Regions from separate parts of the Bacillus salitolerans genome, predicted to be linked through region 1. Evidence: a T-box and tRNA genes for the amino acid it is inferred to sense, from the RefSeq annotation. Region 1 holds a T-box; the other regions hold tRNA genes.
What was found. A T-box is a leader RNA that pairs with one kind of tRNA and senses whether it is charged. The one in region 1 lies ahead of argS (arginine--tRNA ligase), so its partner is inferred to be a tRNA-Arg.
Positions count from the first base shown of each region.

Region 2: it encodes a tRNA-Arg, which carries the amino acid that the T-box ahead of argS (arginine--tRNA ligase) is inferred to sense. The anticodon was not compared.
Region 3: it encodes a tRNA-Arg, which carries the amino acid that the T-box ahead of argS (arginine--tRNA ligase) is inferred to sense. The anticodon was not compared.

Region 1 is NZ_JBHUEM010000007.1:106,705-109,992, reverse strand. It holds gene spoIIP (stage II sporulation protein P) at 1-1,127, shown strand, start outside; T-box leader at 1,360-1,582, shown strand; gene argS (arginine--tRNA ligase) at 1,626-3,288, shown strand, end outside.
Region 2 is NZ_JBHUEM010000004.1:47,144-50,431, forward strand. It holds tRNA gene ACFSCX_RS05360 (tRNA-Arg) at 1-17, shown strand, start outside; gene ACFSCX_RS05365 (hypothetical protein) at 149-316, shown strand; gene ACFSCX_RS05370 (hypothetical protein) at 408-590, shown strand; partial or broken gene ACFSCX_RS05375 (DUF7674 family protein) at 706-897, shown strand; gene ACFSCX_RS05380 (hypothetical protein) at 914-1,420, shown strand; tRNA gene ACFSCX_RS05385 (tRNA-Arg) at 1,613-1,675, shown strand; gene ACFSCX_RS05390 (hypothetical protein) at 2,624-2,758, shown strand; gene ACFSCX_RS05395 (class I SAM-dependent methyltransferase) at 2,899-3,288, shown strand, end outside.
Region 3 is NZ_JBHUEM010000054.1:238,267-241,554, forward strand. It holds gene ACFSCX_RS23190 (hypothetical protein) at 728-1,201, shown strand; tRNA gene ACFSCX_RS23195 (tRNA-Arg) at 1,638-1,713, shown strand; gene ACFSCX_RS23200 (DUF3817 domain-containing protein) at 2,259-2,591, opposite strand; gene yvfG (protein YvfG) at 2,659-2,877, opposite strand; gene rpoN (RNA polymerase factor sigma-54) at 2,955-3,288, shown strand, end outside.

The DNA.
Region 1 (3,288 bases):
TTTTTTTTATCATACCAATTATTTATATTTTGATGATGTTTATCATTGCTTCAAGTATTGTAATGGTGAAAGAAGATAGTTTCACATTTCATCCTGTAAAACAGAATGTACAAAAGGCGCCTATAGAGTTTTTGGTAGAAATCATAAGCCTTCAAAATACCTATTTTAAACAAGACCTCCTTGAAGACATGAGTCCGATTTCTTTCTCAAAAGTGGCATTTGAAACGACCCTACAAATTCAACTCGGAGATATAAGGACCTTGATAGGTAATGAATTACCAGGGTATGCCTTCTTTGATACAAAAATTCTTGTACCGGGATTAGGAACAAACTATACAAACATTCCATATGAGTCTTCACCACCTCTCGAAGATCTTTTACAAGAAAGAGAATTATCAAAAATAGAATTGGAGAAATTAGAAACAATTAGAGAATCAGAAACAATAACACCACCAGTAAGCACCTCTATAAAGAAAAGGGTACTCATTTATCATACTCATAGCTATGAATCCTATTTGCCGTTAATCGGACTTACTGGCGATCCGGATGAAAACAAAGCGGTGGATGCGAAAACGAATATAACGCTAGTAGGTGAAATGCTTGGTAAACAATTAGAACAGAAAGGGATTGGCGTAACGGTTGATCAAACAAATATAGGGCAAGAATTAAATAGAAGAAACTGGGGAGTGACGAGGGCGTACGAAGTATCTAGAACAATCGTCGAATCTGCTATGGAAAACAATGATAATATCGAGTATTTAATTGACATTCATAGAGACTCTGCTAGAAGGAAGACTACAACGATCACGATTAACAACATGCCCTATGCAAGAGTGTATTTTATAGTGGGGCAAGCAAGTGAAAACTACGAGAAAAGCTTTCTATTTGCTAACAAAATACATGAAGAGTTAGAATTACAATACCCTGGGATTAGTAGAGGAGTATTTGAAAAGGGACTTACTGAAGGAAACGGTCATTATAACCAAGATTTATCCGATAATTCGATTCTTATTGAAGTGGGCGGGGTTGATAATGACATGGTGGAAATAAAAAATACCGTTGATGCACTAGCAAATGTAATAAGTAATTACTTATTGAATGAAGAAAAAGAGAATAATAATGGCTAAAGAATTATATTTCTGGCTTTTCTGGACACTAATTTCGTCGTATATAAGTTTAATTCTGTTTCCTGTTACATTTTTAATTGCTTCTCTATTTGCTGGATTTATTATGTGTTGTAAGGTACTCATTACGATTCATATAAACAATCATGATGGATCTCGAAAAAGATAGTTTCTAAGAAATTACATTTTTTACTTGTTTTTTGAGAAAAATTGGCTATAATGATAAGAAATATTCAAATCATCAATGACAAAGAGAGTAGTTATTTGTGAAGGCAAAAGCGAATCAGGGATGGTGGGAGCCTGATGCTGGATCAATAATGAACCGCACTTTTGAGATGCTACCTGAATGAAGTAGGGTTAGCCGGGGGAATCCTCGTTAACAAAGGAAAGTGGCTTTATCTATCGTTGATAAAACAAGTAGAGTGGTACCACGGGATTTGTTAACTCTCGTCTCTTTTTTAAGAGATGGGAGTTTTTTTATTTTTATAGGAGGAGATAAACATGAACTACAAACAAGACTTAAGTAAAATGATTGTCGAAGTTCTAGATGGACAGGTAGATCAGCCTAAAGTCCTTAACATGATTGAGAAGCCAAAATTCTCACATATGGGAGACTTTGCTTTCCCCTGTTTTGAATTAGCAAAGATGTATCGAAAGTCCCCGCAAATTATTGCACAGGAAATAGCTGTTAAAATAGAATCCCCATTGATAAGCAAGATAGAGGTAATGAGTGGATACTTAAATATTTTTCTAAACAAGAGAATGGTTGCCATGAATGTCATCAACGAAATTATCTCAAAACAGCATCACTATGGGGGACATCAAATTGGTAATGGTGAAGTTGTAACGATTGATTTCTCATCTCCGAATATAGCTAAACCATTTTCGATGGGACACTTAAGATCGACAGTGATAGGAAATGCGCTAGCTCTTATCTCAGAAAAATGTGGATACCGTCCATTTCGTATTAATCATTTAGGAGACTTTGGAACACAGTTTGGAAAACTAATCGTCGCATATAAGTTGTGGGGAGACGAACAAAAAGTAAAGGAAAATCCAATTAAAGAGCTATTGGCACTGTATGTAAAATTTCATGATGAAGCAGAGAAGAATTTACAACTTGATGATCAAGCACGTGAATGGTTTAAACGTTTAGAAGAAGGTGACGGAGAAGCGTTAAGATTGTGGAACTGGTTTAAGGAAGAATCGTTGAAGGAGTTTTCCAAAATCTATGATCTTCTAGGTATTAAGTTCGATTCCTATCATGGTGAAGCATTTTATAATGATAAAATGGAAAACATTGTCCAAACATTAAAAGATATGAACCTGCTTGAAGAATCAGAGGGAGCACAGGTTGTTTCACTTCAACAATACGATTTACCCCCTTGTTTAATCAAGAAACGTGATGGAACTTCATTGTATGCTACACGTGACCTAGCAGCTGCAACGTATCGACATGACACCTATCATTTTGCAAAGTCCATATATGTAGTAGGTAATGAGCAAACCCTCCACTTTAAACAAGTGTTTTCAGTAGTAGAAAAAATGGGCTATCAGTGGCATGATGGACTCATCCATATTCCCTTTGGCATGATTCTAAAAGATGGGAAAAAAATGTCGACGCGTAAAGGCAAGGTTGTGTTGTTAGAAGAGGTTTTATATGAGGCTATTGAGCTTGCCAAAAAAAATATTTCAACTAAAAATCCAGAATTGTTCCATAAGGAGAAGGTCGCTCGAGAGGTAGGTGTTGGTGCCGTCATTTTTCATGATTTAAAACATTACCGAATGAACGATATTGAGTTTTCTTTACATGACATGCTGAAGTTCGAAGGAGAAACAGGTCCTTATGTACAATATACACATGCGCGAGCTTCGTCTCTTCTAAGAAAGGGGAAGTATTCCGCAGGAAATACCGAAATTATGCTGGAGGAGGATGAGGCATGGAAAATCATTACGAATCTAATGGATTTTCCAGAAATCGTTGAGCGTGCCATGAAAGAGTATGACCCTTCACTACTTGCAAAATACGTATTAGATCTTTCGAAGGAATTTAATAAATATTATGGTGCCGTCAGAATATTAGAGGATACTCCAGGTAAAGAAAGTCGACTGTCTCTAGTTTATACAGTAACGGTTGTTTTAAAAGAAGGCTTACGTTTGTTGG
Region 2 (3,288 bases), on a different contig from region 1:
GAATCTCTCCTGGGACGCTAACTAAATCGGGTGCAATGCCCGTCAAATCAACCTTCTATATCGTTTAGTGAAACGGTCAGTATAACGGTCATGTAAGTAATTACACCGTATATCGACTTACACACTTTCGATATAGGAGGTTTTTTGTATGACCAAAAGAAAAGGAATATTTGAAGTAAATGTAGATGTGAGAAAGATTTTAGAAGGGAGTTCTACTACCTCTAAAGAAGCACCAAAGGCTATTAAGCAAACGAATGTATTAAGTAGGTCTATATTAATTTCAGATGCTCTTGATGTCATTACAAGGCAAATATAGCTACAAAATATTTGAATTTGGAGAATCATTTGTAATAGCAAAGAGATTTGAAGCAAACCAAATAAAATAACAGGTTAACTAAGAGGATATTATGATTAAGAAAACAGGAAATGAGTATAGTGATTTATTAGAACAAGAATTGTTAGAAGCAGGTGTGCCAATGCTGAATGGATTAGACGGTAAACCTATGAATCCGACTAATGTGTTAGTAAACCATTCAATTTCGGCTAAACCATTTATTAACATATTATTAAACTATGCTCAAAGGAAATAGAGTGGTGGAATGGAGAACAGCCTGGACTTCACCATTTATTTGGAAATGTTTTAAACCCTTTCCTCATTGCTCATATAGAAGCGGAAGAGAACATTGACCTTATACAAAGGTATTTGATATCTTAGAAAGAATGGCGAAGAGTACAGATGATGACATAGACAATGTCTTAGTAGTTACTATACTTGCACGAATAGGTGATGATTCAGAGGTTTTAAAGAAATCAATTAAATACATGGGTGCTATTACAAAGGACAAATCTTATGAATTTGAAAAGAATTTAGGAAGGACATTAAAACCATTTAAATAAATTAGAAGGTGCATAAATGGATGTTAAGACGATTGCAGAGGTATATAGACTAGGACTACTAATAAAGTTCTTTAACGTGGAAGAAGTTATCCAATGGATTGACAATATCATTGAGGAAAGGGATGTTAATGATATTCCTTCTGTCTTTTATGATATATCATTAGTAAAAGACAAAAAAAGAATGGTTGATTTGTTAGGGGAAATTGATGGAACGGTTGAAAAGAATAAGCCAACTAATATATTACTTAGCTTAATCTATGACAGTTGGGAAATAAAAAATGAAGATGAAACAATCAGTATGATGAATGATTTAGCTTATATCTCTTATGATTACATAGATAGCTTATTGTTCGGAACAATTGTGGCACTTGTAGACCAATATGAAGAAGCCAAAAATGGATATGGTAATCCTTCTTGTTCTGTGGAAACCATTTTAGGTTATGTATCGGAAGCTAAAGATTCAATAAAGGAATTTCTAGTTGATTATAGGCAATATATGAAGTTATGGAAGGATAAAGGGTAGTGTAGGAGACCACTTGAATGTATTGGGAGGTGGTCTTTTATAATATCGACATTTGTTTGTTAGTTCATTTTAAATTACATATCCTAATTGATAATGAAACATACTTCTTTTATAATGGGGATAAGCGATAACGGTCTAAGTTCGACAAATGACCGTTATACATGAACGTGAACGAATAGCGATATATAAGGCAGCTCAGCTGGATAGAGCAACGCCCTTCTAAGGCGTCGGTCGGGAGTTCGAATCTCTCCTGGGACGTCATTTAATGTTTTGGATAAGTGAAAGCACTCATAAACGTTGTTAAATCAACGTTTTTGGGTGTTTTTCTTTTGTGTAGGAATATTAAAGAATTTGATAGGAAAAGATCTAAAATTTATTTATTAGACAAGTTATATCACCATCTTCTCAACCTTTTCAATAATGCTTTTCTCATCTCGAACTGAAACATGGTTGATAGGAACCTCCTATATATAACAAGACGCTTGTGAATGACGTATTCTGGTGGGCTATATTCAGAAGTAGTTACACGATTAACAGGCACAGCATCTCAGGATTTATCTGTAATGTATGATACAACTTATTATTATATAGTAGTCGCTTCAAATGTTTAGTGATAGTTTGAATCGTAATAAAGCCTCTGTGACCCTGCATAATTCTTGCCGATTCAAGATAGCAAAATTGATGTTGACTCATTTTATAAAATCAACTCAGATGGGACAGTTTACTCTTGAGGGACAAAAGCTACAGACAATTAGGGTTAAGAGATCCGACTAAACGTACCTATCTAACAAGCAATTTATCTCTCTTCCTAATCGATGACCTAGTAGTAGGATAGAACTTTTTAGTTGCTCTTGAGCAGAGTTTACGGTTGGGGAGCTAATGCTTCAAGGTAGGATTATTTCTAGTCCAACCCTAATTCACACTAGTACTATAGTTGATGCAGACTAATAATAATTAGCCCTTCTCATTTGAGAGGGGTTCTTTTCTTTTTTCTCTTATGATGGAGAATTACAGAATTAAGTGGTTTATTCTGAACCTTTATACCGAGGCTGAATTAGAGATGATACATCGGGAATTATTAGGGAATTCCTAGGAATGTTTCACCTATACATCGGGAATTATTTGGAAATCACTAGGAACTTTACATATATTGAAGGATTTAGAAGTTTTTAATCCGAATAACCGTTATAAGGGGGTGAGACTATGAAAAAGTTTTTAATAGGAATGTTAGTAATTGGAGCTTTAGCTGTAACTGCTGTAACAGCAACTCCAGTTGCTGAAGAAGAAGCTACTGTTAAGGTTTTAGATCCAAGATTACCAGTAGTTAGACCAACATAATAAAGTATAGAAAAACCATCATTCAAGCTCGTTCTAATTAATTTGGAGCGAGCTTATTTAATATAATCTAGCATCAACTAGCATTCTATCCAATATATAACATGGTGAAATTCACTTACTGAAAATGAAGGAGAATATCATTGGAAAATAATAATAAATCGTATTTTTACGCAGAAAAACAAGAAGAGTTAGACCGGCTTAAGCTCCAAGCAAGTGCTGTACAAGATATTGAATTAGGAATTTTAGAGAAGCATGGTTTGTCAACTCATCTTGATGTTCTTGATGTAGGTTGTGGTCCAGGGTTTACGACGAGTTTACTAGCAGATAGATGTCAGCCGACATCTCTTTTAGGAGTTGATAATAATCCTGAATTAATTTCTAAAGCTAAAGAATTGGCAAACTCTAATAATCAATCTACTGTTTTTTCTATACAGGATGTTTACGAAATTAATTTATCTAAAAAATTTGATTTTGCTTATGCAAGGTTTTTGTTTCAGCATTTAGAAAAACCAGTTAAAGCACTTAAGTCA
Region 3 (3,288 bases), on a different contig from region 1:
CATCTAGGATACAGAACATACCTTTATATCCTGTATTAACGGATAATTAAAGCTCCACCTAGGTGGTGCATGTAATAAACCCAGCTATGTAAAGTACCACTTTATAGTTACATATTCATCATAACCAATCAAGGCCCTTTTCTAACCTATATGAGAAAAGAAATTTACGTTTGAGATTGAAAATACTTATCATAATACTTGAAAAGTTACTCAGCCCGAGGGATGTGAAATAAGTGACTAAAACTCATGGTCTTTATGCAAAATTAAGGGGAGTAACAAGCCAACCGATCGATAGAAACCGCATTATTTAAACGTTGTAAATCTTCATTAATTAGATGAAGCTTCCATTGAATTCAAACGTTGATATTTATGTTATGTATAGAAGTTTTCAGCAAGAGAATAGGCTAGTGACTTGTAATCCAGCTCCAGCACCCAGTCACTCGAGGTCTAATGTTCCTAAATGAGTAAAAGCGGAAAAGCACACTTTTTCTCATTTAGGGTTATTTTCTGCCTGAGGCTAAACGGGGTGCTTGCCTTTCGTTCTTTGTAATAATAGATGATATTCATGTAATCCGCAATTATCGTTGCTTTTAATTTCTGAATATACGCAACCTCTACGCCACTTGGTTTGTCTCCATATGCTTTATTCAACTTCCATGCAATATTTAAAAAAAATGGAGGTTTTTTTTTCCAAATATCGAATATAAAAAGGTATAGGAGGGAGATCATGAAGGACAATTCTATCGCAATTATTCTACGATTTATTGGTTTTCTTACAATCGTTCTAGGTATAATATTTTCGTTTGACTTAACTGACAATTTCGGAGGAAGTCTGGCTTTAATAACCGGATTCTACTCATTCATTTCCGGCATGTTATTTATAGGATTTGGTGAAGTTGTTCGAATATTACACGAAATGAATCAACGTAGTAAAGAACAGAACATGTTGCCAGTTGCAGAAACTACTACACAAACAGACACAACACCTACGTCACCTATTCGTAACGATCAAATTGAAGAGTTTTACAGTGATAAGGGTCTATATGTAGACGCAATTTATGAAGCACCAGGCGATGATATGTACTTCGTAAAAGTTAAAGATAAGACTCAGTTAGTAGAGCTTGGCGGTTTTTCACCTGTCATAATACCACAAGCAAAGTGGAGCGAGTCGGTTAAAGTAGCGTATCAGGATATGAAATAAAAAATGCCACTTATTTGTGGCGCTTTTCTCTTACTTCCGTATATTATTGATCGGATGTCACTAGAAATATATTAATGAAATCAAGACGGAACAAATGCATGGTACAAATACTCAATGCTCTTGAGTATCAAAATTATGACCACGTTTCGAATGAGAATGAAATGCTTTCTTATGAACGTGTGAAATGAAGTTGTTTTCTTAACAAGTTTCAACACTTCTCTGAAGATAATAACGTTGTGTTCGAATTGCAGTGTAGCCTTCCGTATAGCTTCACATATTTTTTATTTCCAGTTGAAAATACGCATTAACCTACGTTATAATACATAAGCACCAACCTCCTTAACACTGCGTCTTTTTTCGGTGTATTGTGCATTTGTCTGGTAGACCTTACGCATTCTTAAAAGGTGGTATAGAGAGGTTAAACTTATATTATCCTGCGCTCGTAGCTCAGTTGGATAGAGCGGTGGTTTCCGGTACCACGTCTGCCGGGGGTTCGAATCCTCTCGAGCGCGCTGAAAAACAAGGCTTTGCTTTTGCGAAGTCTTGTTTTTTTATTGGCTAATAGAAAAGAAAATTCCTAGTTTTTTTCGAAAATTGAAGAGCTACGTACTTTTATTCCGTAACAAATAGGACAGATTGCCGAGTGAAATCCCTGAGAAGGGTGTTCTCAAAGACATTTTGTTGTGAGAAACGGAGCCCATCGCCGTCGTTTTGGGAGTTGGTGTTAGCCAGTCTTTCTAATATCTTTCGGTTAGAAATATTCTTTGATGTTTTATTCCTCACAATTGTCGTATTATCTACCTTTAGATTCAGGTTGTTTATTTTTTTAAAAAATAAAAAAAAGCCGAGTTGATCTAAATCAACTCGGACGAATATTCTCTTTGGTAACCCAGATGGTGTACCAACCAAAACCTTATCTTACCCTTATTATACACTTATTGTCGAAAGTTGTCGATATAGGTCGAATAAGTAAATGCTGGTTATCACTAGCGTTCATATAGTGATAAAGAGAGACCTACGAAAATATTCGTAAGGTCTCATGCGTTTTGTCATTTTTTTATAGATCTATATATTTACGCTTTTTAACAACTTCAATGGGTTTTTCAATATGCCTTAATTTACGATCAAAAAGAAACGTTCCAAACGGTAGAAGGGACGCGAGTACACCGATCACTCCAAACCAAAAGGATTGACGATAAGCGAAAAATACATGTGCTAATGCTAGAATGAACAGAACAAAAAATAAACCATGAATGCCTCCGGTAATGGTGACAGCCAAAGGGAAGTCTGCCATATACTTTAACGGCATGGCAATAAATAATAAAATTAAGTATGATAAGCCTTCAATAAAGCCAATCACACGTAGTCTTCCGAGTGAATCTTTAAGCATGTTGTTCCTCCTATGGACCTTGCGGTTGTATAGCCTCATTATACCTTAATGATTCGCCTTGAAACAGCTAAAAATCTTGGGATTTCACAGTCGCATATGCAGCCTCTAAGTTTCTAATTCTCCTTAATGTTTCAGAGCATTTTGTAAGGTTTTCGGTTACGAGTGTCGAAACTATTGAGCGATAGTAGCTATTCATTGCGTCAGTCTTGTCAGTGAACTCTGCATGCATTTCAACATGCTTCCGCAGATGCTCTACAAAATATTCCTCAGAAAATAAGTCGATCATCGTCTGTGCCTCCCTTACAAATTCTAGTCGTTCAACAATCTAGTTCTTTATTGTAAAATAGAGTAGAGGTGATGCTTGTGAATAATCGGTTAATCCAAACGCAAACCACAAAAATATCATTATCGAAAGAATTAAGACAGGCGATCACACTACTACAATATTCCTCGTATGAATTATCACAATATATTAATCAAGTTTCACTAGAAAATCCCTTTATTCGAATACATGATACAGTTTATCAAACTAGTGGGAATTATAAACCTTCTGGGTCTAAAAAAAGGGAGTTAGAGCTACCTGGGAAGTTAGGGCCAACGTTGCACGAATATATCTGCACTCAAATTGAATATTTATCAGAACCACTTGATGTAAAAAAAAGAGCTCTATTATTAGTTAATCATATTGATGAAGATG